2 regions of the Georgenia soli genome follow, and region 2 is predicted to be linked to the other one. Evidence: riboswitches for the same ligand, from Rfam matches in the RefSeq annotation. Region 2 holds a riboswitch; the other holds the start of a gene.

Region 1 (14,927 bases), 1.8 Mb from region 2:
GCAGGCGATGACCATCGCCGACGAGCGCGGACTCGAGGCTCTCACCATGCGCTCCCTGGCGACCGCGCTGGACGTCCGGCCGATGTCGCTGTACCACCACGTCGCCAGCAAGAGCGCGATCCTGGACGGCGTCGTCGACGTGGTCTTCGGCGAGATGGAGCTCCCCTCGCCCGACGGGGACTGGCGCGAGGAGCTGCGGCGCCGCACGTCGTCGGCCCGGCTCGTGCTCCGGCGGCACTCCTGGGCGATCGCGCTGCTCGAGTCACGCGCGACCCCGGGGCCCGCCACGCTGCGCCACCACGAGGCCGTGCTCGCCACGCTGCGGTCGGCCGGCTTCTCGGTGGAGATGACCGGGCACGCCTACGCCCTGCTCGACGCCTTCCTCTACGGCTTCGCGGTCCAGGAGGCCGGCCTGCCCTTCACCGGCACGGAGACGCCGCCGGAGGTGGCGAGCTCGATCGCCGCGCAGTTCGACCCCGGCGAGTACCCGCACCTGGTGGAGTACGCCACGCAGCGCGTCCTGCAGCCCGGCTACGACTTCGGGGACGAGTTCGAGTTCGGCCTCGACGTCGTCCTGGACTCCCTGGCGCGGCTCCTTCCCGACGACGGAGCCGGGCCTCGCCGCTGAGGCACCACCCGCCGGACCGGCCGGACGGCTGCCGCCGGCCTCCGGGGCCGGCAGCCGGACCGCGGCCGGACCGCCGCGCGACCCGGCTTACGATCGAGAGCAAATGTCGACCGATCTGCCGTCCCCGGCACGGGGAGTGATGCCCTGGGCCGTCGTCGCCGGAGTCGTGCTCGTGGCACTGAGCCTGCGGGGGCCGATCGTGGCACCCGCCCCGGTGATCGGCGACATCCGCGCCGACCTCGGCCTCTCCGCCACCACCGCCGGGCTGCTCACGAGCCTGCCGGTGCTCTGCTTCGCCCTCGCCACCCCGCTCGCGACGCGCGTGATCCGGCGCGCGGGAGCGGAGCTCGCCGTCGTCGCGTGCCTCCTCGGGGTGCTTGCGGGGACGATCGTCCGCTCCGCCGGCCCGGCGTGGGCGGTGTTCCTCGGCACGGTGGTCATCGGGGCGGCGATCACCATCGGGAACATCGTCGTGCCGGTGGTGATCCGCCGGGACGTGCACTGGCGGCGCACCTCGACGGTGACGGCCGTGTACACCGCGGCCCTCAACGTCGGCTCGATGATCACCTCCCTCGGCACGGCGCCGCTCGCCGCGATGGTCGGGTGGCGCGGGGCGCTGGCCACCTGGGGGATCTTCGCGGCCCTCGGCGCCGCGTACTGGATGTGGCTCGCCCGCCGGCGGACCGCCGCCGCGGCAGCCGCCGACGCTGCGGCCGCCACCGCCGCCCCGGCCCGAGCGACCGGCACGGCCGGCGCAGACGGGAAGGCACCCACCGGCCGGGCCGAGCAGCCGCCGGCCGCGATCACGGCACGGACGTCCCAGCGGGTGAACCGGATCGGCTGGCTCCTGCTCGTGGCCTTCTGCGGCCAGTCGTTCTCCTACTACGCCGTCACCGCCTGGCTCCCGACGCTGCTCGCCGACACCCGCGGCCTCGACCCCGCCGCCTCCGGCGCCACCGCCTCGCTGTTCCAGATCGCCGCCATCGCCGGGTCGTTCGGCGTGCCGCTCATCGCCACCCGCGCCCCTGCCTGGGTCCCCGTCGCCGTGATCGGCGGCTTCTGGGTGGCGCTGCCGCTGGGCCTCCTCGTCGCGCCCGAGGCCTTCACGACGTGGGCGATCGTCGGTGGCATCGCCCAGGGAGGTGGCTTCACCGCGATCCTGTCGATCATCGCCCGGGTCGCCCGCACCGACCGTGAGGCCGCCTCCGTGTCCGCGCGCGTCCAGGCCGGCGGCTACGTGGCGGCGACCTTCGCCGCTCCGCTGGCGGGGGCCCTCAACTCGGCCACCGGCGGCTGGACCGCCCCGCTGCTCCTGGTCACGGTCACCACGCTCACCTTCTCGGTGGGCGGTGTCGGCGCCGCGCTGCTCGCGCGGCAGCGGCCCGGCCGCCAGCCGGCCGACCCGGACTGATGCCCGGCGCCGCCCGCGTGCTTGCCGGCGTCGTCGTCACGCTCGGCGTCGGCGGGGTCGCGGGCGGGGTGTGCGTGTGGCTCCTGCGCCTCGCCGCGCTGGCGGCCGGGGAGCGCCCCGACGCCGGGACCACCGGGATGCTCGTCGCGGTCGTCACCTTCGTCGCCGCCCTGCTCCCGGGGGCCGTGGCGACCGCCCTGGGACGACGGCGGACCGGCCGGGCGCTCCTCGCGGCCGGGAGCGTCGTCGTCGCGACCGCCGGCGCCGCCGCGCAGGACTGGCAGCGGCTCTCGGTGCTGTCCCCCGTGGCCCTGGGCGTCACGGTCGCGCTCTACGGAGGGCTGCTCGCCGTCGTCGTCGGCGCGGCCGCGGCGACGGACTGGCTCGCGGACGCGGCGGTCCGTCCGGTCGGGCGCTGACGCGAGGCCCAGGGCGACGAGGGACGCCGGCCTACGCTGGGGGGCACGGAGGCCCCATGACGAGCACACGCGTCCCGCCCCACCCGGGGGCGTCCTCGGCCGCGGTCTCGCGGCGGATGTCCGTCGCCGCGCGGCGGGACACCGGGTGCGAGCTGCTGCTGCGCCGCCGTCTCCATGCGGCGGGGATGCGGTACCGGGTGAACTACCCGGTCCCCGGCAACCGGCGCCGGACCATCGACATCGCGTTCACCCGCGCGCGGGTCGCGGTGTTCGTCGACGGCTGCTTCTGGCACGGCTGCCCGGAGCACGGGACCCAGCCGCGCGCCAACGCCGCGTGGTGGTCGCAGAAGCTGGCCGCGAACCAGGCGCGCGACGCCGACACCACCGCCCTGCTCGAGGCCGTCGGCTGGTCGGTGGTGCGGGTGTGGGAGCACGACGACCCCGCCGAGGCCGCGCGGCTCGTGATCGACGCCGTCCGTGCGCGGCGGCCCGCAGGCTAGTCGCGGCCCGGCGCGGGACCGTCCTCGCCCGGGGCGGAACCCTCGCGGCGCCATCGCGGTCGCAGGTTCGGGAGCTGCACGGTGGGCGCGTAGGGCAGGGACCACTGGCGCCAGTGGGCCAGGATGCTCAGGCCGGCGCCGACGACGATCGCCAGTCCCATCCCGAGGGTCTGCTCACCGAGCCCGTTCATGCCGATGACCACGAGCGAGGCGAGCACGGCCGACGTCGCGTACAGCGTGTTCCCGCCGAAGATCACGGGCGGCTGCCCGACGACGACGTCGCGGATCATCCCGCCGCCCACGGCCGTGATGACGCCGAGCATCACGGCCGGCAGCACCCCGAGACCGGCGGCGAGCGCCTTGGTCGAGCCGGTCGCGGCCCAGCACCCGAGCACGAGGGCGTCACCGACGAGGAAGGTGCGCGACCACCACCGCCCACCGAGCGGGATGACGAACGCGACGAGCGCGCCGGACATCGCGGTGCCCAGGTAGTACGGGTCGGTGAGGGCCACCGGGGTCCCGGCCTGGAGCAGGGTGTCGCGCAGCATGCCGCCGCCGAGCGCCGAGACGATGGCGAGGATGACGAAGCCGGCGAGGTCGAACCGCCGCTGGCGGGCGATCGTGCCCCCGAGGACGCCGTTGAGGAAGACTCCGGTGAGGTCGAGCGCCCGGAACACGTCCGGGAGGACGGTGTTGAGCTGCTCCGTCACGTCTGCCGCCACGTCGGACGATCCCCCTCGCCGGCGGCTAGGCCGCGAGCCACGCCAGCGCGGCCACCACGACGGCGGCCGTGCCCGTCTGCAGGGTCGGCTGGATCACCGGCGCGAAGCGGGGCGAGTGGTTGCCGGGGACCTCTGTCGCCAGGGCGCCGCGCTCGGCCGCGCTGCGGTAGAGCTCGGGGTCGGTGCCGCCGAGCGCCCAGTACGTGTAGGGGGCGCCCAGCGCCCGCGGCACGATGGAGAAGTCCTCGCTGGCGGTCTGCCGGCCCACCGCGGTGGCGGCGTCACCGAAGTGCGAGCGGAACGCCGCAGCCACCCGGGCCGTGACGTCCGGGTCGTTGTCGGTCAGCGGGTAGTTGTCGTAGGTCTCGAACTCCGGCTCCTTGGGCGAGCCCGACGCGGCGCACTCGGCGCGCACGATCCGTTCGATGGCGGAGACCATCTTCTTGTGCGTCTCCTCGCTGTAGGCACGCAGGTTCAGCTCGAGCACGGCGTGGTCGCCGATGATGTTGCTCTTCGTGCCGACGGCGATCCTCCCCACCGTCAGCACGGCGAACTCGTCCGGGTTGATCTCCCGGGAGACGACGGTCTGCAGCCGGACGACGATCATCGCCGCCAGCACCGCCGGGTCCACGGAGAGGTGGGGCATCGACCCGTGGCTGCCCTGCCCGTGCACCGTCACCCGCATGCTCTGGCCCAGCGAGAGGAAGGGGCCGGCGTGGGTGCCGACGGTGCCGGCCGGGTAGGTCAGGACGTGCTGGCCGAGGACCGCGTCGGGCTTGGGCACCAGCTGCGCCAGGCCGCCGTCGACCATGCGGCTGGCTCCTTCGGCGAGCTCCTCGGCGGGCTGGAACAGCGCCACGAACGTGCCGGACCAGGACGACCTCGCGCCGGCCATCAGGCGTGCCGCCCCGAGCAGGCAGGCGACGTGGACGTCGTGCCCGCAGGCGTGCATGACGGGCACCTCCTTGCCGTCCGTGCCGACCGCGCGCACCGTGCTCGCGTACGGCAGGCCGGTCGCCTCGGCCACGGGCAGCGCGTCCATGTCCGCGCGGGCCAGCACCACCGGCCCGTCGCCGTTGGTGAGGACCCCCACCACGCCAGTGGTGCCGACGTGCTCGTGCACGTCGAACCCCAGCGACCTCAGCTCCTGGGCGACGATCCCCGCGGTGCGCGTCTCCTGGTGCCCCAGCTCGGGGTTCGCGTGCAGGTCCCGGTACAGGTCCTCCTGCCACTGCCGGATGCCGGCCGCGCCGTCGAGAACGGCCTCGGCGGCCGATGCTGCGCTCATCTCGCTCGTCCTTCCGCCACGCCGTGTCCCCTGCCGGCCGGCCCCGCAGGCCTCGCCGGGAAGGGTTGATGCCTCACTCAGCATGCTCTGGCCGCACAGGCGGCGCATCTCGCCCCGGGCCTGGCCGGCGCCCGCGATCGCCCTATGACGAACCCCACCCGCGCCCGGGGCGTCGCAGTCACCGGACAGTGCCGTCCGGTAAGGCATACTTGAAACGTCCACAACTGAACAGCCACCGAACCGCGGCGGGAGAGTCCCGCATCAGCGGGCGCCGAAGGAGCAACCTCCCCGGGAATCTCTCAGGCCCCAGAACCGCCGCCGGCGAGGCTCCTCTGGAAAGCAGCCCTGACGGGCTCACCGATGGTGCAAGCGGGCCCTGGCCCGCGAAAGCTCTCAGGTCCGATGACAGAGCGGGGAAGACCGCACCCGCTCGTGCGCGCCTTTCGCGCGCCCTGTCACGAGGAGTTCCGTGGCCGTCTCTACCGACACCTCCGCGCCGTCCACCGCCACGCCCGCCCGCGGGCAGCCACGCCCGAGCGACGCTCCCGCAGCGCACGGGCGCAACCGCAGCCTCGGCATCGTCGCGATCATCGTCTCCACCACCGCCATGGGTGCGGCCGGCGTCTTCGGCCGCATGGCGTCTCCCCCCGGGGCCGTCATCGGCGAGGCCCTCACCCTCGGACGCATGCTGGCCGGCGCGCTGGGCATGCTCGTGATCCTCGCCGCCACCCGTCGGCTCGGCGTGCTGCGCCGCACCCGGCTGTCCTGGTCGGTGGTGCTGGGCGGCATCTTCCTCGGGCTGTCGCTGGCGACCTATCTTTCGGCGACCGTGCTGACGAGCCTCTCGCTCGCCGTCGTCCTGCACCTTCTCGGGCCCGTGATCGCGACGGTGCTGGCGCGCGTGCTGCTCAAGGAGCACGTCACCGAGCTGGCCGTCGCCACCCTGACCACGAGCGTCGTCGGGATGATGCTCGCGGCCGGCCTGATCGGCGGGACCAGGCCGCCGGGCTCGGACGAGCAGATCCTCGGGATCGTGCTCGCTGCGGCCTCCGGCGTCCTCTACGGCGCGGCCCTGCTGTGCTACCGCTACCGCGCGGACATGCCCGCCGACGTCCGCAACTTCTGGAACTTCCTCTTCGGCAGCGTCGGTGCCGCGGCGATGGTCGCCGTGACGCGCCCCGACCTGTCCGGCATGACGGCGACCAACTGGGCCTGGGCGGTCACGTTCTTCCTCGTCTGCGGCCTCTTCGCGCTGGGTCTGCTGGTGGTCGCGGGCAAGCACCTGCGCTCCGCCGAGCTCTCGGCGCTGTCCTACTGGGAGGTCGTGGTCGCCCTCCTGCTCGGCGCCGCGGTGTTCGGCGAGTCGATCTCGCTGCTGGCCGCGATCGGTGCCGGGCTCGTCGTCCTGGCGGCCCTCATGCCCCTGGCGGCAGGCTGGCACCGCCGTCGGCAGGCGACGGACGCGCGGGCCGCCGCAGAGGTGCGCTGACGCGTCGGTACGATCGGGCGCCCGCACTCCCCCGATCAGGAGCCCCATGGACCAGCCGTCCCCCTCGCCGCACGCGCTCGCTCCGTGGGAGCCGTTCACGCTCACCGTCCGCCGCGAGGACGCCCCGACCCGCGAGTCCGACGTCGCCGCCGTGCTGCACGCCCGGGGCGTGCTCGGTGCCGTCGTCGACGGTGACGTCGCGGCCCTGCCGGGCCGGGTTCTCGTGCGTGTCGCGGTCGACGACGACGCCCGGGTCGCGACCGCCGGGGCCGACGGCGTGCCCCGGCCGGGCACCGACGTCGACGCGCTGGTGGTGGCGCTGGCGCGGCACCTCCGCGCGACGGTCCTGGTGGACGCCCCGACCACCGTGGGTCCGGGCGGCGGGCCCGTGCTCGCCGTCGGGCCGGACGGCACCCCGGCGGAGCCGGTCGAGCCGGAGCTCGACGAAGCCCCCGGACGGGTGCGGTCGGTGCACGCCTGGCGCGGTGAGGGCCTCGTGGGTGCCCGCGCGCTGGTCGCCGGCGCCCGGCTGCCCCTCACCGCGCACCGGCTCGGCCCCTGGATGCTGGCGGTCGCCGACGACGGCACCTACCTCGAGCCGGAGCCGCCGGGGAGGTGGTCCTTCGGGTTCCCGTACGTGGCCATGAGCCGCAGCGGGGAGCTTCGGGCCGTCACGTACGTGGCCGGGAAGGGCCGCAGGGCGCTGTACCTCGAGCTCTCCTGGGCGCCCCCGATGGCCGCCGTCGTCCCCGCGTCGGTGCCGGAGGGGTCCGCCGCCGAGCGGCTCGCGCAGCGGCTGCGGACCGCCCGGCTCGGCGAGGGCGACCTCCCCGAGCACCCCGACCTCGACCCCGGCGTCGGGAGGGCGCTGGTCGCCGCCGCGCAGGCGCCCGACGGCGACCACTTCCTGGCCGCCGTGGCGGCCGCCCTGGGGCTCCCCGCCGAGATCGCACGGGTGGTTGAGGCTCCCGGGCGGACGGCCGAGGCTCCCGGTGCAACGGCCGAGGTTGCCGGAGCGACGGCCGAGGTTGCCGGTCCGACGACGCGCGGACCGGGTCCCGACGCGGTGTCCCTGCTCGGGCCGGGCGAGCGGATCGAGGCCACCGGCACCGCCCGGCTGATGGGAGCCGCGCTGCGGGACGACCTGGTCCGGGCGCCGTCGGGAAACGACCCGTTCAGCCGGCTGCGCCGGTACCTGCACCGCCGGCCGCGTCTGCACCTGACGGTCGGCCTGTTCGAGCTGTTCGCGGCGGTGATGGTCGGCGCGAGCCTGCTCGGGTTCTGGAGCGACCAGCCGTCGTGGCTGCGGATCCTGTCCTGCGTGCTCCTGGCGGTCGACGGGCTGGGAAACACCGCGATGGCCTGGTGGCGCCTGCGCCGGGACGCCGCCCGGGTGTAGCGCGCCGTTCCTCAGGCGTCCCGACGACGCAGGCTGACCGCCCCCGCCACGAGGGCCGCGACCGCCCATGCACTGACGACCGCCACGCCCTGCCACGGGCTGAGGAGCTCGTTGGTGCCGAGCAGCGCGCCGAGGCTGAGGAAGGACACGGCGGCCGGCAGCGGCAGGACGGCGACCAGGTCCTGCACCCAGTCGATCTGGACGAACTGCAGCACGCCGGGCAGCAGGAGCAGGAGGCCGAGGACGGCGGTGATCGTGCCGGCGGTGTGCCGCACGACCGCGCCCAGGCCGAGCGCCATGAAGGCGGCCGCGACGAAGAAGAACGTCATGCCGCCGAACGCCTGCCAGGTGGTCGCGTCGCTCAGGGACGGCACGAGGTCGTAGTTCCCGAGGGCGGGACGGGCGACCAGGTACGCCCCGACGATGCTCGCCGCGCTGACGACGACGGTCACGACCACCAGCGCGAGCCCCTTGGCCGCGAGGACCGGCAGCCGGGACGGGACGGCCGCGAACGTGGAGCGGATCATGCCCGTGGAGTACTCACCGGTCATGAGGAGAGCGCCGAGCACCGCGATCGTGACCGTGGCGAACTGGTAGCCGCCGATGACGACCTCGGCGCCGTACAGGGTGGCACCCGCCGCGGCCGCGTCCTCGGCGAAGTACTGAAGCGAGGAGGCCTGCGCGAGGCCGAGCAGCGTCATGACCGCGACCGTGATGCCCATGGTCCACCACGTCGATCGCAGCGAGAGCAGCTTGATCCACTCTCCCTTCATCACGCCGAGGAAGGTGAGGCGCGCCGAGCCGTCGAGAGGGACGACGGCGCGGCCTGGACCGGTCGCCCGGGCGCCGGGGCCGGCTGCCGGCGACTCGGCGGTGGGCGACCCCGCGGTGGTCGATCCGGCGGTGCCGGGGCTGCCAGGGCTGGCGGGAGTGGTGGCGGTGGTGCTCATCGGGCGGCCTCCATGGCCTCGTGGGTGGTCTCGGAGCGGTACTCGACGGCGTTCTGGGTGAGGGTCATGTAGGCCTCCTCCAGGCTCGCGCGCTGGAGGGAAAGCTCGTGCAGGACGATGCGGTGCCGGGCGGCGGTCTCGCCGACCAGCTCGGGGGTGACGCCGCGGACCGCGAGCCCGCCGTCGTCCGTGGGATCGACGACGGCGCCCGCCGCGCGGACCAGACCGGCGAACTCCGCGGCCTGCGGGGTGCGGACCCTGACGACGGCTCCGGTGGCGGAGTCGATGACGTCCTGGACGGCGCCGGTGGCGATGATCTCGCCGCGGCCGATGACCACGAGCTGGTCGGCGGTCTGCGCCATCTCGCTCATGAGGTGCGAGGAGAGGAACACGGTGCGGCCTTCCGCCGCGAGCTGCCGGACCAGGGTGCGGACCCACTTCACGCCTTCGGGGTCCAGGCCGTTGACGGGCTCGTCCAGGATCAGGGTGCGGGGGTCGCCGAGCAGGGCCGACGCGATGCCGAGGCGCTGCCCCATGCCGAGGGAGAACCCGCCGACGCGCTTGCCGGCGACGGCGGAGAGGCCGGTCATCTCGATGACCTCGTCCACGCGCCGGACGGGGATCCCGTGGGTGGCGGCCATGGTGCGCAGGTGGGAGCGGGCGCTGCGGCCGCTGTGCACGGCCTTGGCGTCCAGAAGCGCACCCACCTCCTTCAGCGGGGAGCGGTGCTGGGCGTACGGCCTGCCGTTGACGGTCACGGTGCCGGAGGTCGGCCGGTCGAGGCCGACGATCATCCGCATGGTCGTGGACTTGCCCGCGCCGTTGGGTCCGAGGAACCCGGTGACGGTGCCGGGCGGGATGGTGAAGCTGATGCCGTTGACGGCGGTCTTGGAGCCGTAGCGCTTGGTGAGGTTGCGTGCCTCGATCATGGTGAGCCCTCTAGTCGTGGTCGACCGGTCCGCGGCGGCGTCGTGCCCGCTGCACCCGCACCGGTGATGTCGGGACCCAGTCAATTCGGACCGCGCAGTCTGCGGATCGGGGAAGGGCCTGATTTCGCCCCTGAGGGTCGGCGTGCGGGTGTCAGGGTTTCTGCCCGCCGCGTGCAGCGACGACTCCTGGACGGTTCGTGCGGCTCCGCGATGACTCCTGGACGGTTTGCACGTCTTCTGGCCGGTTTGCGGAGGCTCGAAGTGCCACAGACCGTCCAGTAGTGGCGGCCGGCGCTTCGCTCGACCGGGGCCGAAGGCCGCAGATGTCGGGACCGCTCGGGCTACCGTGAGGAGGTGGCAACCGCCATGACGGGTCTCGCGCGGCCACGACGGCGGCTGGCAGCGGCCGATGTGGTCGACGTCTTCGTGTACGTCGTGGTGCTGAATCTCGCGATCGAGTACGTGCCCTCGGTGATCTCGGAGACCTTCACGGTCTCGCTGCTCACCGCGGTGCTCCTCAAGGTCGTCCTCGAGGTGGTCGTCGGGATCAAGAGCCGGCTGAGGGGACGGCTCCGCGCGGCGTCGACCGTCGGGGGCAAGGCGATCGCCGTCGCGATGCTCTGGGTCCTGCTTGTCGGCAGCAAGTTCGTCGTCCTCGAGGTCGTCGACCTCGTGTTCGGCGACCGGGTCAGCCTCGGCGGGTTCGTCCCCGTCACCCTCCTGATCCTTGCGCTGCTGCTGGCACGCGCCGGGGTGCGTCGCCTGGTCGACGCCCCGAGCGTAGGCAGCTCCACCACTCGCGAATGAACGACTGGCCGCTACAGCGCGTCGATGACACCCAGCAGCCGGACGACCTCGTCCTCCACCGCGCGCCGGCCGGCGCCGAGGTACTTGCGGGGGTCCACGACCGACGGGTTCTCCGCGAGGAACCGGCGCACCTCGTCGGTGAGGGCGTGGTTGAGGTGGGTCGCGATGTTGATCTTCGTCATCCCGGCCGCGACGGCGGCGCCCAGCGTCTCGTCCGGCACGCCCGACGAGCCGTGCAGCACCAGCGGCACGTCGAGCGCCGCCCGCAGCTCCGCGATCCGTTCGAGGTCGAGCGCCGCGGTGCGTTCCGTCATCGCGTGCGAGGAGCCGACGGCGACGGCCAGAGCATCCACCCCGGTGGCCTGCACGAACGCCACCGCCTCGTCCGGGTCGGTGCGCACCCCGGGCGCGTGCACGCCGTCCTTGCCGCCGACCTTCCCGAGCTCCGCCTCGACGAGCACGCCCGCGGCGTGGGCCTCGGCGACCACGTCGGCGGTCTGGGCGACGTTCTCCTCGTACGGCAGCGCAGAACCGTCGAACATCACGGAGGTGAAGCCCAGGGCGATCGCCTCGCTGACCAGCTCGCGGTCCTCGGCGTGGTCCAGGTGGACGACGAGGCTTCCCGCCGACTCCTCGGCGACGGCGAGGGTCGCCCGCGCGATCGGGGCGAGCCCCCCGTGGTACTTCACGGCGTTCTGGCTGATCTGCATGATCACCGCGCACCCGGTGCGTTCGGCGGCCGCGGCGTACGCCTCGGCGTGCTCCAGCTGGATGACGTTGAACGCCCCCACGCCACGGCGGTCGGTTCGCGCCCGCCGCAGCAGGTCCACGGGCTCGGTCACGATGGTCATGCGAGGGTCTCTTCCTTCAGGTCGGTGCGTGCGAGGAGGGACGCGGCGAGGTCCGCGTCCACGCGGCCCGCGACGGGCTCGGTGACAGAGGCGGCGGAGGTGGCTACGGCGCGGCGCAGCCGCTCCGGCCACGGCAGCGTCCAGCCCAGGGCCAGCGCCGCCAGCGCCGCGTCCCCCGCCCCGGTGGGGTTCCCTGCGAGCTCGGTGTCCAGGCGGGCGGTCAGCCGGGTAGCGCCGTCGTCGTAGCGCATGCCGTCCCCGCCGTCCGTGATGACGACGGCGCCCGCGCCGAGCTCACGCAGGGCCGCCGCGGCGTCGTGCACGTTGCCGGTGCCGGTGGCTCCGAGCGCCTCGGTCCGGTTGGGCTTGACGAGATCCGCGCGAGCGCGTGCGGCCCACACCAGCGCGTCCCCGGACGTGTCCACCAGCACGGCGGCGCCACCGCGGCGACCTGCGCCGATCAGCTCCGCGAGCTGGTTCTCGGTCGTCCCCGGCGGCAGGGACCCGGAGATCGTCACGACCTCCGGGCCCAGCTCACCGACTGCCTCGGCCACGGTGGCGACCAGGCCGTCCCACACGCCGTCCGGCAGCGGCTCGCCGCTCTCGTTGAAGAGGGTGGGATGGCCCCCGTCCCACCCGGACGCTTGTTCCGGGACCACGGCGACGGACTGGCGGAGCTCGACCCCCGTCGCCACGAGACGCGCCGCCACGCCGTCGTCCGCCAGCGAGGCGGTGAACGCCTGACCGTGCAGCCCGCCGACCGGGGCCACCACCAGGGCGTCGCCGCCGAGGTCCCGGACGACGCGGGCCACGTTGACGCCCTTGCCGCCGGCACGCCCGGTCACGTCCGGGACGCGGTGCGAGGTACCGGGCACGAGCTCGGCCACCCGGTACGTGACGTCCCAGGCCGGGTTGGGCGTGACGGCGACGATCACGGTCAGCCCTGGCTCAGGATGATCGAGCGGGTCAGGTTGCGCGGTGTGTCCGGGTTCATGCCCTTGTGGAGGGCGTTCGCCACCGCGAGGAGCTGGCAGCGCACCACGGTGAGCTGCGGGTCCTCGTCGAACGCCAGCGCGAGGGCGCCGAGCGCCTCGACCTCCTCGACGAGCCCCTCGGGCCGGTCGCCGAGGAAGACGACGGCGGACGTGTCGTCCGTGATCGCCTTCGGACCGTGGCGGTAGTCCATCGCGGGGTAGGCCTCGGCCCAGGCGATCGACGCCTCCCGCATCTTCAGCGCCGCCTCGTGGGCCAGCCCGACGCCGAGACCCCGGCCCAGGAAGGTGAACTGGGTGCGCCCGAGGACCTCGGCCGGCACCTGCCAGTTGACGATCTCCTCGGCCGCCGCGGCCAGCGGCTCGATGTCCTCGCCGAGGCCCGCGCGCAGCAGCGTGAGCGCCGCCGTCGCGAACCGGGTCTGGACCACGGACCGCTCGTCGGCGAAGGGCATGGTGATCACGTCGTCGGCCGCGCTCACGCCCGGGGAGTCGGCGTCGCCGATGATCGCGAGCGTGCGCTGGCGACCGCGCACCTGCCGGAGCAGGTCGAGCACCTCGGTGGTGGTGCCCGAGCGCGAGATGGCGATGAGCAGGTCGTACCGGCGCCCGCTCGGGTACTCGCTCGCCACGAAGGCGTCGGTCTCGCCCTGACCGAGCTCCTCGCGGCGGGCCGCGTACGCCTCGGCGACGAACCAGCTGGTGCCGCAGCCGACGACGGCGACACGCTGCCCCGGCCGGGGCAGGCTCTCCGCGGTGGCGAGGCCGGCGGCCTGCCGCCACACCTCGGGCTGGCTGGCGATCTCGGCGGAGACGAACGGTGTGTTCACGGGTCCTGCTTTCTTTGTGGTGAGGTGCCCCGGGGGCACCAGGTCTGGCAGTGGCTAGACGACGGCGACGTCGATGCCGGCGTCGCGGAACGTGTCGACGGCGGCCGGGTCGGCCTCGGTGGTCGTGATGAGGAGGTCGACGCGCCGGGGCTCGACGAAGGGCGCGAGGGCCGTGCGGCCGAGCTTGGATGAGTCGGCGACGACGACGACGCGGCGGGCGGCCTCGGCCATGAGCCGGCTGATGGCCGCCTCACCCTCGTGGTGCCCCATGGCGCCGTGCTCGACGTCGACGGCGTTGACGCCGAGGAAGGCGATGTCGAGGGTGACCTGGGTCAGCGTGTGGACGGCGAGCGGGCCGACGAGCTCGTACGAGCGTGTCCTCGCCGTGCCGCCGGTGAGGATGATGCGGACGTGCTGGCGGACGGTGAGGTCGTGGGCGATGTTCAGCGCGTTCGTGACCACGGTCAGCCGTTCGCCGTGCCGCAGGTCCTGCAGGTGGGGTTCGGTGGCGATGCTCTCGGCGACGAGGGTGGTGGTGGTCCCGCCGTTGAGGCCGATCACCTGGCCGGGCCCGACGAGCGAGACGGCGTGCGCGGCGATCCGCTGCTTCTCGTCGGCCTGGCGGGCGGTCTTGTACTTGAGCGGCAGGTCGTAGGCGATCGCGGAGGCACGTGCGCCGCCGCGGGTACGGGTGATCAGCTGCTGGGTCGCGAGCTCGTCGAGGTCGCGCCGGACGGTCGCCGGCGAGGCGTCGAGCTCCTCGACCAGCGCGTGCACGGAGATCTCCCCCCGCTCGGAGGCGAGCTCGAGGATGCGGGTGAGCCGGTCGTGGCGGGTCATGACGTCACCCTGGCACGGTGCAGCTCGGCGTAACGCTCCACGGTGGCGGCGTCACCGCGGCCCGCGGCGCGCCACCCGAGAAGCACCGAGCCCCAGGCCCCGGCGGTGCCCCCGAGGACCGCCGGGACGATCTCGGGCAGGCGGTGGACCGTGAGCCGGCGGCGGACGTGCTCGCGGAGCGGGTCGAGCAGGGCGTCCCCGGCGTGGACCAGGCCGCCACCTACGACGACCCGGGAAGCGCCGGTCACGCGGACGATGTCCGAGACGAGCACCCCCAGGCCGTCGACCGCCTCCGCCCACACCAGCTCCGCCGTCCGGTCGCCCTGCAGGGTCCGGTCGAGGACCCCGCGCGCGCCGTCGACCGGCGTGCCGGTCAGCCGGGTGTAGCGCCGGCCGATCGCCGCCGCCGAGGCGAACGTCTCCGGGCACCCGCGCCCGCCGCACGCGCACGGGTCGCCGTCCGTGGTCCCTCCGTGCCCGACCTCGCCGACGTAGCCGCCGGCGACGACGGGCCGACCGCCGAGCACCAGCGCGGCGGCGATGCCCGTGCCGACCGACAGGTACGCGAGGTCCTCGGCGCCCCGGCCCGCACCGAGACGCCACTCCGCCAGGCCGCCGGCACGCACGTCGTGACCGAAACCGACCGGCAGGCCGGTGCGCGCCGCGACGAGGTCGCGCACGGGCAGGTCGGTCCACCCGAGGTTCTCCGAGTGGACGCACACCCCGCGGTTCTCGTCCACCGTCCCCGGGACGGCGAGGCCGACGCCGACGGCGGTGTGGGTGGGCGGGACCGCGGCGAGCGCCGCCTCCACCGCCTGCAGCACGACGGCGAACGACTGCTCGGGGCCGTCCGACGCGCGCGTGGGCGTGCT
Region 2 (14,927 bases):
TCCATCTCCATCGAGGACAGCGAGAGCAGCAGGTCGCCGAGGACGATGGCGCCGGCCTGGCCGTAGGCGTCGGCGCTGCCCAGCCACCCGCGCTCCGCGTGCTCGCCGGCGAACCGGCGGTGGGCGGCGGGCATGCCGCGGCGGGTGAGGGAGTCGTCCATGACGTCGTCGTGCACGAGCGCCGCCCCCTGGAACAGCTCCAGGGCGCTGCCGGCGAGCACCACCGGCCCTTCCAGCGGTGCCGAGGAGGCGCAGGTCCACCCCGCGCCGCACAGCAGCGCCCGCAGCCGCTTGCCGCCGCCCAGCAGGGACCTGGCCGGGGCGAGGAACTCGCCCAGCGGTGCGCCCACGTCCGCGAAGGGCGTGGTCCGCTCGTCGAGGGCGGCCAGGACGCGCGTCGAGACGGCGTCGCGAAGGTCGGTCAGAACGCTCTGCATGCCCCGACCCTATGCGGACAGGACCGGGTCGGACGTCCGGTCGGGAGTGAGGTTCGCCCGTGCGGCACGCCCGACGGGACGCTGTGCACAGCCGTGGCCTGAACGGTGCTCCGTGCACAGGCAGGGCCGCGGCACTGCCTGTGCACAGGGCGCGGGCGGGCCGGCGCCCGCCTCGGGCTGGATGGCCCCATGACCACCGCACAGACCATCCGCCTCAGCGAGTCCTGCGACCTCCTCGCCCTCGTGCCGTACCGGCTCGGCTTCCACCCCGCAGAGTCCGCCGTCCTCGTCACCCTGACCGGCACGCCACAGGGCACGCGCCGGGTCGGGCTCGTGGCACGCATGGACCTCAGCGACCTCGACGAGCCCAGCAGGGGTCCCGCGGCCGCGGCGGTCCTGGCGGGCCACGTCGCCGCGACGGAGCCGGACGAGGGGCTCCTGGTGCTCTACACCGACACCCCGGACGACTCCGGCCGGCTGGAGGCCGTCGTCGCCCACCTCACGGACGCTCTGGACGCCGAGCTGTGGCCGGTCGCCCCCGACCTCGAGACGTGGGTCGTGGGCCCGGACGGCTGGGCGCACCTCGACGCGTGCGACTGCTGCCCCGCCGCCGGTCGCCCCCTCGCCGAGCTCTCGGCGTCGGCGGGGGCCCTCGCGATGGTCGTCGCCGGGTACGGCGCCACCGGCCGGCGGTCCGACCTGGGGGTCGAACGGGTGACGGACACCGACGCGCTGGGGGCTGCGCACGTCGCGGCGGAGGAGGAGCGGCGACGCCGGGCGGCGGTGCTGCGCTCCTGCGGCGGTGCGCCTCTCGTGCGCGGGGCGGCGTTCGGCGTACCCGGCGCCCGGCCCGCCCGCGACCAGCTCCCGCTCGAGCGCTGGCGGGAGGACGCGGCACGCCTGTGGGACGGTGCGGTCGCCAGCGCCGGACCGGGCCCGGCCGGCGGGGCGTCCGCCGAGGCGCTCGGCAGGCTCCTCGTCGCGCTCGGGGACAAGGTGGTCCGAGACGCCGTCGTCGCCGCGGCCATGGTGGGCGGGGGCGCGTGCACGGCGGAGTTCCTGGACCCCGACGTGGTCGTGCGCGCCTTCGAGACCGAGACGCCGCCGGACCTCGGTGCCGTCGGCGCCGCGATCGCGCTCGCCCACCGGGTAGCGGCGCACGCACCGCCCGGCGACGGCGGCCCGGCCCTCGGCCTGCTGGCCTACCTCGCGTGGTGGGGGAACGAGGGGGCGCGGGCCGACGTCGTCGCGCGGCAGGCCCTCGCCGAGGAGCCCGGGCACCGACTGGCCGAGCTGGTGGTCGCCGCGCTCGACGCCGGCGTGCCGCCCGCGTGGGTGGGGCGTCGATGACGGACCCGTCCCGCAGCCGCTCTCCCGGCCCGCCACGCGCTCTCCGGGTCCTGGCCGGGCCGCCGATCGGGTAACGTCCCCGCCACGGTCACCGGGGGCCGCCCTCTCGGCGGCAGGAACGGAGCAGGTATGGCGGTCGTCGTGGGTTACGTGACCACGAAGGAAGGCTCGGCGGCGCTCGACGCGGCCGTGACGGAGGCCCGACGGCGGGACTCGCGCCTCGTCGTGGTCCTCGCGCGCCGCTCGCAGGGCGAGGAGAGCTCGACGCTCGAGGCCGAGGCCGACACCGTGCGCGACCTCCTCGACGACGCCGACATCGCGTACGACATCCGGCAGCTGCGCCGCTCCGAGGATGTCGCGGAGTCGCTCGTCGCGACCGCGGAGGAGGTCGGCGCCGAGCTCATCGTCATCGGACTGCGCCGCCGCTCGCCCGTGGGCAAGCTCATCCTGGGCTCGAACGCGCAGCGCATCCTGCTCGACGCGCCCTGCCCCGTCCTCGCCGTCAAACCCGTCAGCGCCCCCTGAGGCTGCCCGCCCCGCGGGCGGTGGTAGCGTGCAGCCACGCGGGAGCCGGTAGTGGGCGCCGCCACAAACTGCATATCGGGCCGTCATGAGTCGGCACGGGAGAGTCGTCCTCGCGACGCACCGAAGGAGCAACCGCCCCGGCAATCTCTCAGGTTCCAGCACCGTGTCGATCAGGCCACTCTGGAAAGCAGTCCCACGCGCGGCCTCGTGCGGCGCGTGACGGCTCACCCACGGTGAAAGGGATCCACGGGGATCCCGAAGCTCTCAGGTAACCAGCACAGAGGGGGAGCCGTTCGACGTGCGCGACCGCGCACCGGCCCGACGACCGACGGAGCTCCACGCATGACCACCGACCTCCTGCGCACCCCGCTCTACCCCGTGCACCGCGACGCCGGCGCGGCCAGCACACCGTTCGCGGGCTGGGAGATGCCGCTGCGCTACACCTCCGACCTCGCCGAGCACGCCGCGGTGCGCGAGCGCGCCGGCCTGTTCGACCTGTCCCACATGGGCCAGATCGAGGTGTCCGGCCCGGGGGCGGCGGACGCGCTGGACCACGCCCTCGTCTCCCGCAGCTCGACCCTGGCCGTCGGGCGGGCCCGCTACACGATGATGGTCGCGCCCGACGGCGGGGTGCTGGACGACCTCATCGTCTACCGCCTCGCCGAGACGGAGTTCCTCGTCGTCGCCAACGCCGCCAACCGCACCGTCGTGCTCGACGAGCTGACCGTCCGTTCCGGCGAGCGCGTCCACATCGCCGACCGCACCGAGGCGCGTGCGCTCGTGGCGCTGCAGGGCCCGGTCTCCACCGAGGTGCTCCAGCGCGTCACCGACGCCGACCTCGGAGCGCTGCGGTACTACGCGTCGGCCCCCGCCGAGGTCGCGGGCGTGCCCGTACTCCTCGCCCGTACCGGCTACACCGGCGAGGTGGGGTTCGAGCTGTCCGCCCCGGCCTCCTCCGCCGTCGACCTGTGGACCGCGCTGCTGGAGGCCGGCTCGGACGCCGGGGTGGTCCCGTGCGGGCTCGCCTGCCGCGACACGCTCCGGCTCGAGGCCGGCATGCCCCTGTACGGGCACGAGCTCACCCGCGACGTCACGCCCTACGAGGCCGGGCTGGGCCGCGTCGTCGACCTCGAGCATGACTTCGTCGGCCGCGACGCCCTCGCCCGGCGCGCGGAGAACCCGACCGGGACGACGCTCGTCGGTCTCGCCGGGGAGGGCCGGCGCGCCGCCCGCGCGGGCAGCGCGGTGCTCGACGGCGACGGCGAGATCGGCACGGTGACCTCCGGCGTCCTGTCTCCCACGCTCGGCCGCCCGATCGCCATGGCGCTCCTCGACGAGGCCCGCGCCGCCGTTGGGACCGTCCTGGAGGCCGACGTGCGCGGCCGCCGCCAGCCCATGACCGTCGTCGACCTCCCCTTCTACCGCCGGCCCCGATGACCCGGCGCACCAGACCTGACGGCGCCGCACGGCGTCCGTCCCGCACCTCGTCCCCGACCAGTCATTCCCGCACCGAACGGAGCCACCCGTGAGCTACCCCGACGACCGCCAGTACACCGCCGACCACGAGTGGATCGCCGTCGACGGCGACACCGCGCGCGTGGGCATCACCTCCTACGCCACCGAGGCGCTCGGCGACGTGGTGTACCTCGACCTGCCCGAGGTCGGCGCCACCGTCTCGGCCGGCGAGTCCTGCGGCGAGATCGAGTCCACCAAGTCCGTCTCCGACCTCGTGGCCCCCGCCGGGGGCGAGGTCCTCTCGGTGAACGAGGCAGCCGTCGACTCGCCCGAGACCGTCAACTCCGACCCGTACGACGAGGGCTGGCTCTACACCCTGCGCGTGACCGACCTGCCCGAGGGCCTCCTCGACGCCGACGGCTACGCCTCGCTGGTGGAGGGGCAGGGCGCGTGAGGGCGTTCTCCGACCGTCACATCGGGACCGACGCCGGCGCGCAGGAGCAGATGCTCGCCGCCGTCGGCGTCACCACCCTCGAGGAGCTGGTCGAGGCGGCCGTCCCGGACTCGATCCAGGACGAGGGCGCACCCGCCGGCCTGCCCGAGGCCGCGTCTGAGCACGAGGTGCTCGCCCGCCTGCGCGGCCTCGCCGCCCGCAACACGGTGCGGACCTCGATGATCGGCCAGGGGTACTACGACACGCTCACCCCGCCGGTCATCCAGCGCAACGTGCTGGAGAACCCCGCCTGGTACACCGCCTACACCCCGTACCAGCCCGAGATCTCCCAGGGCCGCCTCGAGGCGCTGCTGAACTTCCAGACGATGGTCATCGACCTCACCGGCCTGGAGGTGGCCGGGGCGTCCATGCTCGACGAGGCGACCGCGGCCGCCGAGGCGATGCTGCTGGCCCGCCGGGCCACGAAGGGCGCGGGGGGCCGGTTCGTCGTCGACGCGGACACCCTCGCCCAGACCCTGGCGGTGCTGGAGACCCGGGCGGCCCCGCTCGGCATCGAGCTCGTGCGCGCCGACCTCGCCGAGGGGCTCGACGGCGTCGACCTCGACGGCGTCTTCGGCGTGCTCGTCCAGCTTCCCGGCGCGTCGGGGCGGGTGCTGCCCCGCTCGGTGCTCGACCGGGTCGTCGGCGCCGCCCACGAGGCCGGCGCGCAGGTGGTCGTCGCGGCCGACCTGCTGGCGGCGACGCTCCTCACGCCCGCCGGCGAGCTCGGCGCGGACATCGCAGTCGGCACCACCCAGCGTTTCGGGGTGCCGCTCGGTCTCGGCGGTCCGCACGCCGGCTACCTGAGCGTGCGCAAGGGCCTGGAGCGTCAGCTTCCCGGCCGGCTGGTCGGGGTCTCCCGCGACGCCGACGGCGACACCGCGCTCCGGCTCGCGCTGCAGACCCGCGAGCAGCACATCCGCCGGGAGAAGGCCACCTCGAACATCTGCACCGCCCAGGTCCTGCTCGCCGTCATGGCCTCGATGTACGCCGTGTACCACGGGCCCGACGGGCTTCGGGAGATCGCCGAGGGCGTCCACACCCGGACGCGCGCGCTCGCGGCCGGGCTGCGGCGGGCGGGGGTCCGCCTCGCCCACGAGCACTACTTCGACACCCTCGAGCTGGACGTGCCGGGGCAGGCCGAGGCCGTGCGCCGGGCGGCGCTGGAGGAGAACATCACCGTCTGGGTCGAGGACGGCGACCGCGTGCGAGTCTCCGTGGACGAGGCCACCACCGACGAGGACGTCGCCGCGCTCGCGGCGGCGGTCGCCCGGACGGTCGGGGCTGCGGCCGACGCCGCCCCCGGCGGCGGTGCGGACGACATGCGGCCCGAGGAGACGGCCGGGGGGGCCGCCGAGGTGGCCCTGCCCGCGGACATGCGCCGCACCAGCGAGTACCTCACGCACCCCGTCTTCTCGAGCTACCGCACCGAGACGGCGATGATGCGCTACCTGCGCCGGCTCTCGGACAAGGACTACGCGCTCGACCGAGGCATGATCCCGCTCGGCTCGTGCACGATGAAGCTCAACGCGGCGGCCGAGATGGCCGCGATCAGCTGGCCGGGCTTCGCCCGCATCCACCCCTTCGCGCCGGCCGAGGACGTCGAGGGCTACCTGGAGCTGATCCACGACCTCGAGCGCTGGCTGGCCGCCGCCACCGGCTACGACGCCGTGAGCCTGCAGCCCAACGCCGGCTCGCAGGGCGAGCTCGCCGGCCTGCTGGCCATCCGGGGCTACCACCGCTCCCGCGGGGACTCCGAGCGCGACGTGTGCCTGATCCCGGCCTCCGCGCACGGCACCAACGCGGCGTCCGCGGTGCTGGCCGGCCTGCGCGTGGTCGTCGTGGCCACCGACGAGGGCGGCAACGTCGACGTGGCGGACCTGCACGCCAAGATCGAGGAGCACGCCTCCCGGCTCGCCTGCATCATGATCACCTACCCGTCCACCCACGGGGTGTACGAGGAGCAGGTCCGCGAGGTCTGCGAGGCGGTGCACGCCGCGGGCGGCCAGGTCTACATCGACGGCGCGAACCTCAACGCCCTCGTGGGGCACGCCCGTCCCGGCGCCTTCGGCGGGGACGTCTCCCACCTGAACCTGCACAAGACCTTCTGCATCCCCCACGGCGGCGGGGGCCCGGGCGTCGGGCCGGTCGCGGCGCGGGCGCACCTCGCGCCCTTCCTGCCGGGCCACCCGCTGGCGCAGGACGGCGACCGGCGCTCCGGGGCCGTCTCCGCGGCGCCGTACGGCTCGCCGTCGATCCTTCCCATCAGCTGGGCGTACATCGCGCTCATGGGCGGGGAGGGGCTGCGGCGCGCCACCGGAGCGGCGGTTCTCGCCGCGAACTACGTGGCCGCCCGGCTGCAGGAGTACTACCCGGTCCTCTACCGGGGCGAGAGCGGCCACGTCGCTCACGAGTGCATCCTCGACCTACGGCCGCTGCGGGCCGCCACCGGCGTCACGGTGGACGACGTCGCCAAGCGCCTCATCGACTACGGCTTCCACGCCCCGACCATGAGCTTCCCGGTCGCCGGCACCCTGATGGTCGAGCCGACCGAGAGCGAGGACCTGGCCGAGCTCGACCGGTTCTGCGAGGCGATGGCGGCCATCCACGCCGAGGCGCAGCAGGTGGCGGCCGGTGCCTGGCCGCAGGAGGACAACCCGCTCGTCAACGCCCCGCACACGGCGCAGATGCTGACGGGGGAGTGGGACCACCCGTACACGCGGGCCGAGGCCGTCTACCCGGTGCCCTCGCTGGTCGAGGGCAAGTACTGGCCGCCCGTGCGACGCGTGGACGGCGCCTACGGCGACCGGCACCTCGTCTGCGCGTGCCAGCCCGTCGAGGCGTACGGCACGACGTCCTGACGCGGACGGCGGACGGCGGCCGACGAGCTACCGACGGCGCCCCGGGCGGTCCGTGAGCGGACCGCCCGGGGCGCCGTCGTGCCGTGCGCGCGGGCACCGTCGTCGCGCACGCACAGGGATACGGGCCCGACGGAGGGCATAACCATGGGGGTCGCGACGTTGTGACGGGTGCGGCGGGCAGCCGGGCCCGCCGATCTCGGATGTCGCCACGACCACGAACAAGGGTGCCGGGCTGGCTCGCCGAGGCTATAATTATAGGGTTGCGACGGTCTGAACGGATCGATCGTCGGCCCCCGCACCCCGCCGAAAGGTTATTCGTGACGTCCTCCTCTGCCTCCAAGACCACCTCCGCCCGCAAGGCGGGCCAGCCCGCTGAGGCCCCGGTGGACCAGGCTGCGCCGGCCGAGACGGCCGCGGCGCGGAAGGCGACGTCGAAGACTGCCGCCAAGAAGGCGCCGGCCAAGGCCCAGCCCGCGGAGCCCGCCAAGTCCGCCTCGCGCGCCAAGAAGGGTTCGCTCAAGGCGGTGCCCGACGTCGCCGAGGAGCCCGAGGCCAAGGACGACGAGACGCCCGCCGGCGAGACCGGCTTCGTCGTCTCGGACGCCGACGACGACGACGCGCCCGTCCAGCAGGTCGTCACCGCCGGGGCCACCGCGGACCCGGTGAAGGACTACCTCAAGCAGATCGGCAAGGTCGCCCTGCTGAACGCCGAGCAGGAGGTCGAGCTCGCCAAGCGCATCGAGGCCGGCCTGTTCGCCGAGGAGAAGCTGGCGGCCGAGAGCGAGAACCTGGCACCGAAGCTGCGCCGCGAGCTGCAGTGGATCGCCAACGACGGTCACCTCGCCAAGAACCACCTGCTCGAGGCGAACCTCCGTCTCGTGGTCTCCCTGGCCAAGCGGTACACCGGTCGCGGCATGCTGTTCCTGGACCTGATCCAGGAGGGCAACCTCGGTCTGATCCGCGCGGTGGAGAAGTTCGACTACACCAAGGGCTACAAGTTCTCCACCTACGCCACGTGGTGGATCCGTCAGGCCATCACCCGTGCGATGGCGGACCAGGCGCGCACCATCCGCATCCCGGTCCACATGGTCGAGGTCATCAACAAGCTCGCCCGCGTGCAGCGGCAGATGCTCCAGGACCTGGGCCGGGAGCCCACCCCGGAGGAGCTCGCCAAGGAGCTCGACATGACCCCCGAGAAGGTCGTCGAGGTCCAGAAGTACGGCCGCGAGCCGATCTCGCTGCACACCCCGCTGGGCGAGGACGGCGACAGCGAGTTCGGTGACCTCATCGAGGACTCCGAGGCCGTCGTCCCGGCCGACGCGGTCAGCTTCACGCTCCTGCAGGAGCAGCTCCACGCCGTGCTCGACACGCTCTCCGAGCGAGAGGCGGGCGTCGTCTCCATGCGGTTCGGGCTGACCGACGGACAGCCGAAGACCCTCGACGAGATCGGCAAGGTCTACGGCGTGACGCGCGAGCGGATCCGCCAGATCGAGAGCAAGACCATGTCGAAGCTCCGTCACCCCAGCCGCTCGCAGGTCCTGCGCGACTACCTGGACTGAGCTGCCCGCACGCACGGCACGAGGCCCGCACCGTCACGGTGCGGGCCTCGTGCTCTTCGGGCGCTGCGGCGCAGGCTATCCCGGTGACGGGCGACGACGACGTGCCGCGTGCGCAGGGTGCGAGATGGCCTTCCAGACCGATCGTCGTGGCCCTGGCCGTCAGCGTCGCCGCGCACGCCTGGGGCGCGAGCAGGGCGCTCCGGAAGGAGCAGCGCTCGCTCGACGCGCTCTTCCCGTCGCCGGAAATCAGCGTGAGCTCGCCACCGGGGCGCCCGTAGGCTCGCGGCCATGACGACGCCGCCGCTCGCCCCGCCCCGTGCCACCGCCCTGACCTGGCGCCCGATCGCCGTCGCCGACGTGCCGTCCTGGCACGAGCTCGTGCAGGCAGTGGAGGCGCACGACGACACCTCGGAGCGCAACACGCCCGACGACCTTGTCGACACGCTGACGGACGGCAGCTGGAAGGACCCTGCCGCCGACACGATCCTCGGGCTCGACAACGACGGCCTGCCGCGCGCGTTCGGCGTCGTCGAGGTCCGGCCGGGCGACACCCGCACCGTGCGCGCCTTCTGCTGGGGCGGCGTCCATCCGGGATGGAGGGGCCGCGGCATCGGCCGGGAGGTCCTGCGCTGGCAGGAGGAGTGCGCCCGGCGGAAGGTCGCCGTTGCCGCGCGCGAGCTCCCCGCCGTGATGCGGGTGCACGCCGACGAGCACGTGCTGCCCGCGCGCCGCCTGCTCGAGCGTGCGGGGTTCCGCCCGGAGCGCTGGTTCGTCGACATGACCCGCCCGCTCGACGCCGCTCACCCTGTCCCGGAGATCATCCTGGAGGCGCCCCTGCGGCTGGTGCCCCTCGGCGACGTCCCGGCCGAGGCGGTCAGGCTCGCCCACAACGAGTCCTTCGCCGGGCACTGGGGCAGTGAGCCTCGTTCTGCCGAGGACTGGCAACGGTCGGTGGTCGGCTCGCGATACCTCCGGCCGGACTGGAGCTTCGTGGTGCTCGACGGGGACGAGGTCGCAGGGTACACGGTCGCCTCGGCCTACGAGCAGGACTGGGAGGTCCAGGGCTACACCTGCGGCTGGACGGACCTCCTAGGCGTGCGGCCGGCCTGGCGCCGCCGGGGCGCCGCGCCCGCGCTGCTGGCCGCCTCCATGCGCGCGTTCGCCGCCGCCGGCATGGAGCGTGCCGATCTGGGCGTGGACACCGAGAACGGGTCCGGGGCCCTGGCGCTGTACACGCGCCTCGGCTATCGCGCCGACCGGAAGGGCATTGCCTACACCAAGGCTCTCTGACCGAGCCGTAGCACCGCGAACCGTCCGCGGCGCCGCCCACCGCCAACCAACCGCGGCGCCACCGACCGCCACGCGCGGGTGGGCGCCACGCGCCGATGCCACTACGCGCCATGCGCCATACGTCGGTGACCGCAGGTGGACCGCCGTCGGCGTCCAAACATCTAGTTGCAAAGGAGTGCTTGCAAAGGCTCCTTTGTATCGGTACGGTTCTCGCATGACCACCGGCCAGCCCGCCCCGCAGGAGCGGCCCCAGCGCGTCCTCGACGTCGTGGCGCTCAAGGCGCTCGCGCACCCGCTGCGCACCCAGCTGTGGGACGCGCTGATGGCGGGTCCTGCGACGGCCAGCCAGCTTGCCGAGCGGCTCGGGGAGTCCTCGGGCCTGACCAGCTATCACCTGCGCCAGCTCGCCAAGCACGGCTTCATCGAGGAGGCGCCCGGGCGGGGCACGGGGCGCGAGAAGTTCTGGCGCGTCGTCGAGGCGGACACCCGTATCGAGCACGGGCGTGCACGGACGCCGGCCGGTCGTGAGGCTCTCGCGATCTTCGGCGACGAGTGGTTGCGGCTGCGCTACCGCTCCGCCGCCCGCTACCACGAGCGCAAGCGCTCGGGCCGTGAGGAGGAGTGGGCCGGGGCCGCTGCCGACCTGGACTCCTACCTGCATGCGACCCGGGAGGAGCTCTCCGAGATGGTCGAGGAGTACACGGAGCTTCTCACCCGGTGGGGGGAGCGGCTGGGCGCCCGGAGCGAGAACGAGCGCCCGCCCGGCGCCCGGACCGTCGAGATCCAGTTCCGAGCGTTTCCGCGCGATCCTGGCGCGCCCCCGGGCGCCGGGACGAGCGACGACCGACCTGCCGAGGGGAGGGAGAGATGATGGACCCGAGCCTGATCGACGCCTTCACCGCACGCAGCCTGGGCGTGCCGATGGACGAGATGCTGCGGGGCCGGGCCGCACGGCTCAGCCCTCGCCGCAGCGCCCGTCGGCGCACCCCGTTCCTCAGCACGGACCGCCCCCGGCCCGACGCGCAGCTCTGACTGGCGCGCAGCTCTGAGAAGAAGTGATACGACGACAACGACGGCCGCCACCCGTTCGGGTGGCGGCCGTCGTCGCAGTTCGGGTCGCGGTCAGCGGGCCGCGGCGCCCTCCTCGGAGTGGAGGCGGTCGGTCTCGTCGTGGATCTGCGTGGCGACCTTGCGCAGGGCGTCCTGGTGCTTGCGGGCGTGGTGGGCGCAGAAGAGCAGCTCACCCGTCGCCATGTGCACGCGGACGTACGCCTGCGCACCGCAGGCGTCGCAGCGGTCCTGGGCGGTCAGGGCGGGGACATCGGTCGTAGTGCTCACACCGACATACAACCATCAGACCCCGCCTTCCATACCGCGGGGGCGCGGCGGTTCGCTCCCGGCGTAGCAGCTGTGGCCCCCGACACCGGCGCCGTCGCGGTGATCCGGCGCACGACTCGCGGGTCGGAGCAGGAACCGGCGCCGCAGAAAACCTAGGATCGTCGGGTGTCCACCGCCATCGCCACCGGGTCCAGCTACACCGCGCGCCACCTCTCCGTGCTCGAGGGGCTCGAGGCCGTCCGCAAGCGGCCCGGCATGTACATCGGCTCGACCGACTCGCGCGGGCTCATGCACTGCCTGTGGGAGATCATCGACAACTCGGTCGACGAGGCGCTCGAGGGGCACGCGAGCAAGATCGACATCGTGCTCCACCCGGACAGCTCGGTGGAGGTGCGCGACGACGGCCGCGGGATCCCGGTCGACACCGTCGAGTCGGTCGGTCTCAGCGGCGTCGAGGTTGTCTTCACGAAGCTGCACGCCGGCGGGAAGTTCGGCGGCGGCTCGTACGCGGCCTCGGGCGGCCTCCACGGTGTGGGCGCCTCGGTGGTCAACGCGCTCTCCTCGCGGCTCGACGTCGAGGTCGACCGCGGCGGCAAGACCTACCGCATGACCTTCCACCGCGGCGAGCCGGGCGTGTTCGACGACCGCAAGGGCGTCTCACCGGACGCCCCGTTCGAGCCGTTCACCTCCTCCTCGGAGCTCACGGTGGCCGGCAAGGTCAAGCGCGGGGTGTCGGGCACCCGGGTGCGCTACTGGGCCGACCGCCAGATCTTCCCGGTGACCGCGGAGTTCTCCTACGCGGACCTCGTCGAGCGGGCGCGGCAGACCTCCTTCCTCGTCCCCGGGCTGACCCTGACGGTGCGCGACGAGCGCGGTCTGCCCGGCACGCCGGGGGAGGCGGGGCCGGTCGAGGAGGTCTTCCGGCACGACGGCGGAGTGGTCGACTTCGCGGAGTTCCTCGCCACCGACGCGTCGGTGACCGACACCTGGCGGCTCCAGGGCGAGGGCACGTTCACCGAGGTCGTCCAGCAGCTCGACGGCAAGGGGCACCTGCGCCCCGTGGAGCTGGAGCGGCGCTGCGAGGTGGAGATCGCGCTGCGGTGGGGCATCGGCTACGACACCACCGTGCGGACCTTCGTCAACATCATCGCCACGCCCAAGGGCGGCTCCCACCTCGCCGGGTTCGAGCAGGGGCTGCTGAAGACGCTGCGCAAGCAGATCGAGACCAACGCCCGCCGGCTGAAGGTCACCGCCCGGGACGGCAAGGTCGAGAAGGACGACGTCCTGGCCGGGCTGACCGCCGTCGTCACGGTCCGGTTCCCCGAGCCGCAGTTCGAGGGGCAGACCAAGGAGGTCCTGGGCACGGCCCCGATCCGCGGCATCGTGTCCAAGGTCGTCGAGACCGAGCTGACCTCGTTGCTGACGTCCGCGAAGCGCCACGAGAAGGTCCAGGCCGCCTCGCTGCTGGAGAAGGTCGTCGGCGAGATGCGGGCCCGGGTCTCGGCCCGCCTGCAGAAGGAGATCTCGCGGCGCAAGAACGCGCTGGAGTCCTCGACCCTCCCGGCGAAGCTGGCCGACTGCCGCAGCGACGACGTCGAACGCTCCGAGCTGTTCATCGTCGAGGGCGACAGCGCGCTCGGCACGGCCAAGCTCGCCCGCTCCAGCGACTTCCAGGCCCTCCTGCCCATCCGCGGGAAAATCCTCAACGTCCAGAAGGCCTCGCCGGGCGACATCCTCAAGAACGCCGAGGTGGCCTCCATCATCCAGGTCATCGGCGCCGGCTCCGGGCGCACCTTCGACATCTCCCAGGCCCGCTACGGCAAGATCGTGCTGATGACCGACGCGGACGTCGACGGCGCCCACATCCGCACCCTGCTGCTCACCCTGTTCTTCCGCTACATGCGGCCCCTGGTCGAGGCCGGGCGCGTCTACGCGGCCGTACCGCCGCTGCACCGCATCGAGATCGCGGGCTCCGGCGGGCGCAAGGGCGAGGTCGTCTACACCTACTCCGAGGCGGAGCTGACGAACCTGCTCCGCAAGCTCGAGCGGTCCGGCAAGCGGTACAAGGAGCCGATCCAGCGCTACAAGGGCCTGGGGGAGATGGACGCCCACCAGCTCGCCGAGACCACCATGGACCCCGCCCGCCGCACGCTGCGCCGCATCTCGATGGCGGACGAGGAGTCGCTCCTGGAGGCGGAACGGGTCTTCGAGCTGCTCATGGGCAACGAGGTGGCCCCGCGCAAGGACTTCATCGTCGCCGGCGCCCACCAGATCTCGGCCGACCGCATCGACGCCTGACGCCCGGCACGGCGTGGGCGCCCACGGTGAGAACGATCACCGGCGGCCAGCCAGTGCCGAAAGTCCCGATCGGTAGGATCGGGGCATGTCCTTCCAGGCGAGCTCCCGGACCCCGCTGGCCGAGAGACTGCGTGCCCCCGAGGTCGCCGAGGTGCCGGGCGCGCACCACGGGCTGACGTGGCGCACGCTCGGGGCCGAGGACGCCGACGCGGTCCTCGACCTCGTCGCCCGCTGCGCTGCCGTCGACAGGCCGGTCTCCGCGCCGAGCCCGGTCCAGGTGGCCGACGCGTTCGACCCGGCCCACACGATGGTGCGCGACTCCCTCGGCGGCTTCTCGGCCGACGGCACGCTGCAGGCCATGGCCGTCGTCTACCTCCCGCCGGGCGACACCGACATCCTGCGCGCCTTCCTCACCGCGACCATCGACCCCGCCTGGCGCGGGCGGGGCATCGGGCGGGCGCTGCTGGACTGGCAGGACGGCCGGGCCCGCCAGCTGCTCGCCGCCGACGGGCGCGACCTGCCGGCCCGGCTGGCGGCGTACGTCGACGAGCACCTCGCCGACCGCCGGCGCCTGTACGTCGCGGCCGGGTTCAGCCCCAAGCGCGTCTTCCAGGAGATGCGCCGGCCCGTGTCCGAACCTCTCCCGCCGGCCCCGCTGCCGGCAGGGATGCGCATGGTGGACTTCTCGCCGGAGCTCGACGAGGAGGTGCGGCGCACCCACAACGAGGCCTTCGCCGACCACTGGGGCTCGCAGCCCCTGACGGCGGAGTCCTGGCACCGCGTCCTGCGCGAGCTCGAGCCGCGGTGGTCGAAGGTCGCCCTGGCCCGCACCTCCGACGGCTCGGAGGAGGTGGCCGGCTACGCGCTCACCTCACGGCACGAGCACGCCTGGGCCCAGCTCGGCTTCTCGGAGGGCTACACCGAGCTCGTCGGCGTCAGGCGGACCTACCGCGGGCGGGGCGTCGCGCGGTGCCTCCTGGTCGCCGTCGTCGAGGCCCTCGCCGCGGACGGCATCGAGTCGGCCGGTCTCGACGTCGACACAGTGAACCCCAGCGGCGCCAACGGTTTCTACGAGCGTCTCGGGTACCGGCGGCAGGGCGCCCAGATCCTCTACACGATCGAGATATGAGCCCCGCCGGGTCCGGAAAATGACTCCCTCACCGTCCACGACGTAGGGTCACGCTCGTGCCAACCCCCGTCATCGATCCCGACGACGTCGCGCGCTCGTCCGCGCCGGCGCCGCTGGCCGAGCGCGCCCAGGCACCGGCAGTCCTCGTCCCGCCCCCCGACGGCGGCGGGCTCGTGTGGCGCCCGCTGACGC

The links. A riboswitch is a leader RNA that binds a small molecule or an ion and turns the genes downstream of it on or off. The one in region 2 is predicted to bind glycine.
Region 1: another riboswitch for glycine. It lies ahead of ATJ97_RS09675 (DMT family transporter); the one in region 2 lies ahead of gcvT (glycine cleavage system aminomethyltransferase GcvT).

What each region holds. Positions count from the first base shown of each region.
Region 1 covers NZ_PDJI01000004.1:1,842,422-1,857,348, forward strand. The annotation lists gene ATJ97_RS09645 (TetR/AcrR family transcriptional regulator) at 1-628, shown strand, start outside; gene ATJ97_RS09650 (MFS transporter) at 732-2,039, shown strand; gene ATJ97_RS09655 (hypothetical protein) at 2,039-2,458, shown strand; gene ATJ97_RS09660 (very short patch repair endonuclease) at 2,515-2,958, shown strand; gene ATJ97_RS09665 (trimeric intracellular cation channel family protein) at 2,955-3,680, opposite strand; gene ATJ97_RS09670 (amidohydrolase) at 3,706-4,968, opposite strand; glycine riboswitch at 5,205-5,293, shown strand; gene ATJ97_RS09675 (DMT family transporter) at 5,438-6,457, shown strand; gene ATJ97_RS09680 (hypothetical protein) at 6,504-7,856, shown strand; gene ATJ97_RS09685 (ABC transporter permease subunit) at 7,868-8,806, opposite strand; gene ATJ97_RS09690 (ABC transporter ATP-binding protein) at 8,803-9,735, opposite strand; gene ATJ97_RS09695 (hypothetical protein) at 10,090-10,542, shown strand; gene ATJ97_RS09700 (class II fructose-bisphosphate aldolase) at 10,554-11,393, opposite strand; gene ATJ97_RS09705 (1-phosphofructokinase family hexose kinase) at 11,390-12,328, opposite strand; gene ATJ97_RS09710 (SIS domain-containing protein) at 12,331-13,215, opposite strand; gene ATJ97_RS09715 (DeoR/GlpR family DNA-binding transcription regulator) at 13,270-14,055, opposite strand; gene ATJ97_RS09720 (ROK family protein) at 14,052-14,927, opposite strand, start outside.
Region 2 covers NZ_PDJI01000004.1:40,768-55,694, forward strand. The annotation lists gene ATJ97_RS01665 (polyprenyl synthetase family protein) at 1-437, opposite strand, end outside; gene ATJ97_RS01670 (DUF4192 domain-containing protein) at 627-1,787, shown strand; gene ATJ97_RS01675 (universal stress protein) at 1,917-2,312, shown strand; glycine riboswitch at 2,399-2,486, shown strand; glycine riboswitch at 2,487-2,603, shown strand; gene gcvT (glycine cleavage system aminomethyltransferase GcvT) at 2,655-3,749, shown strand; gene gcvH (glycine cleavage system protein GcvH) at 3,838-4,221, shown strand; gene gcvP (aminomethyl-transferring glycine dehydrogenase) at 4,272-7,121, shown strand; gene ATJ97_RS01695 (RNA polymerase sigma factor) at 7,439-8,680, shown strand; gene ATJ97_RS01700 (GNAT family N-acetyltransferase) at 8,969-9,970, shown strand; gene ATJ97_RS01705 (helix-turn-helix domain-containing protein) at 10,185-10,841, shown strand; gene ATJ97_RS19645 (hypothetical protein) at 10,838-11,002, shown strand; gene ATJ97_RS01710 (DUF7455 domain-containing protein) at 11,093-11,308, opposite strand; gene ATJ97_RS01715 (DNA gyrase/topoisomerase IV subunit B) at 11,474-13,606, shown strand; gene ATJ97_RS01720 (GNAT family N-acetyltransferase) at 13,692-14,735, shown strand; gene ATJ97_RS01725 (GNAT family N-acetyltransferase) at 14,792-14,927, shown strand, end outside.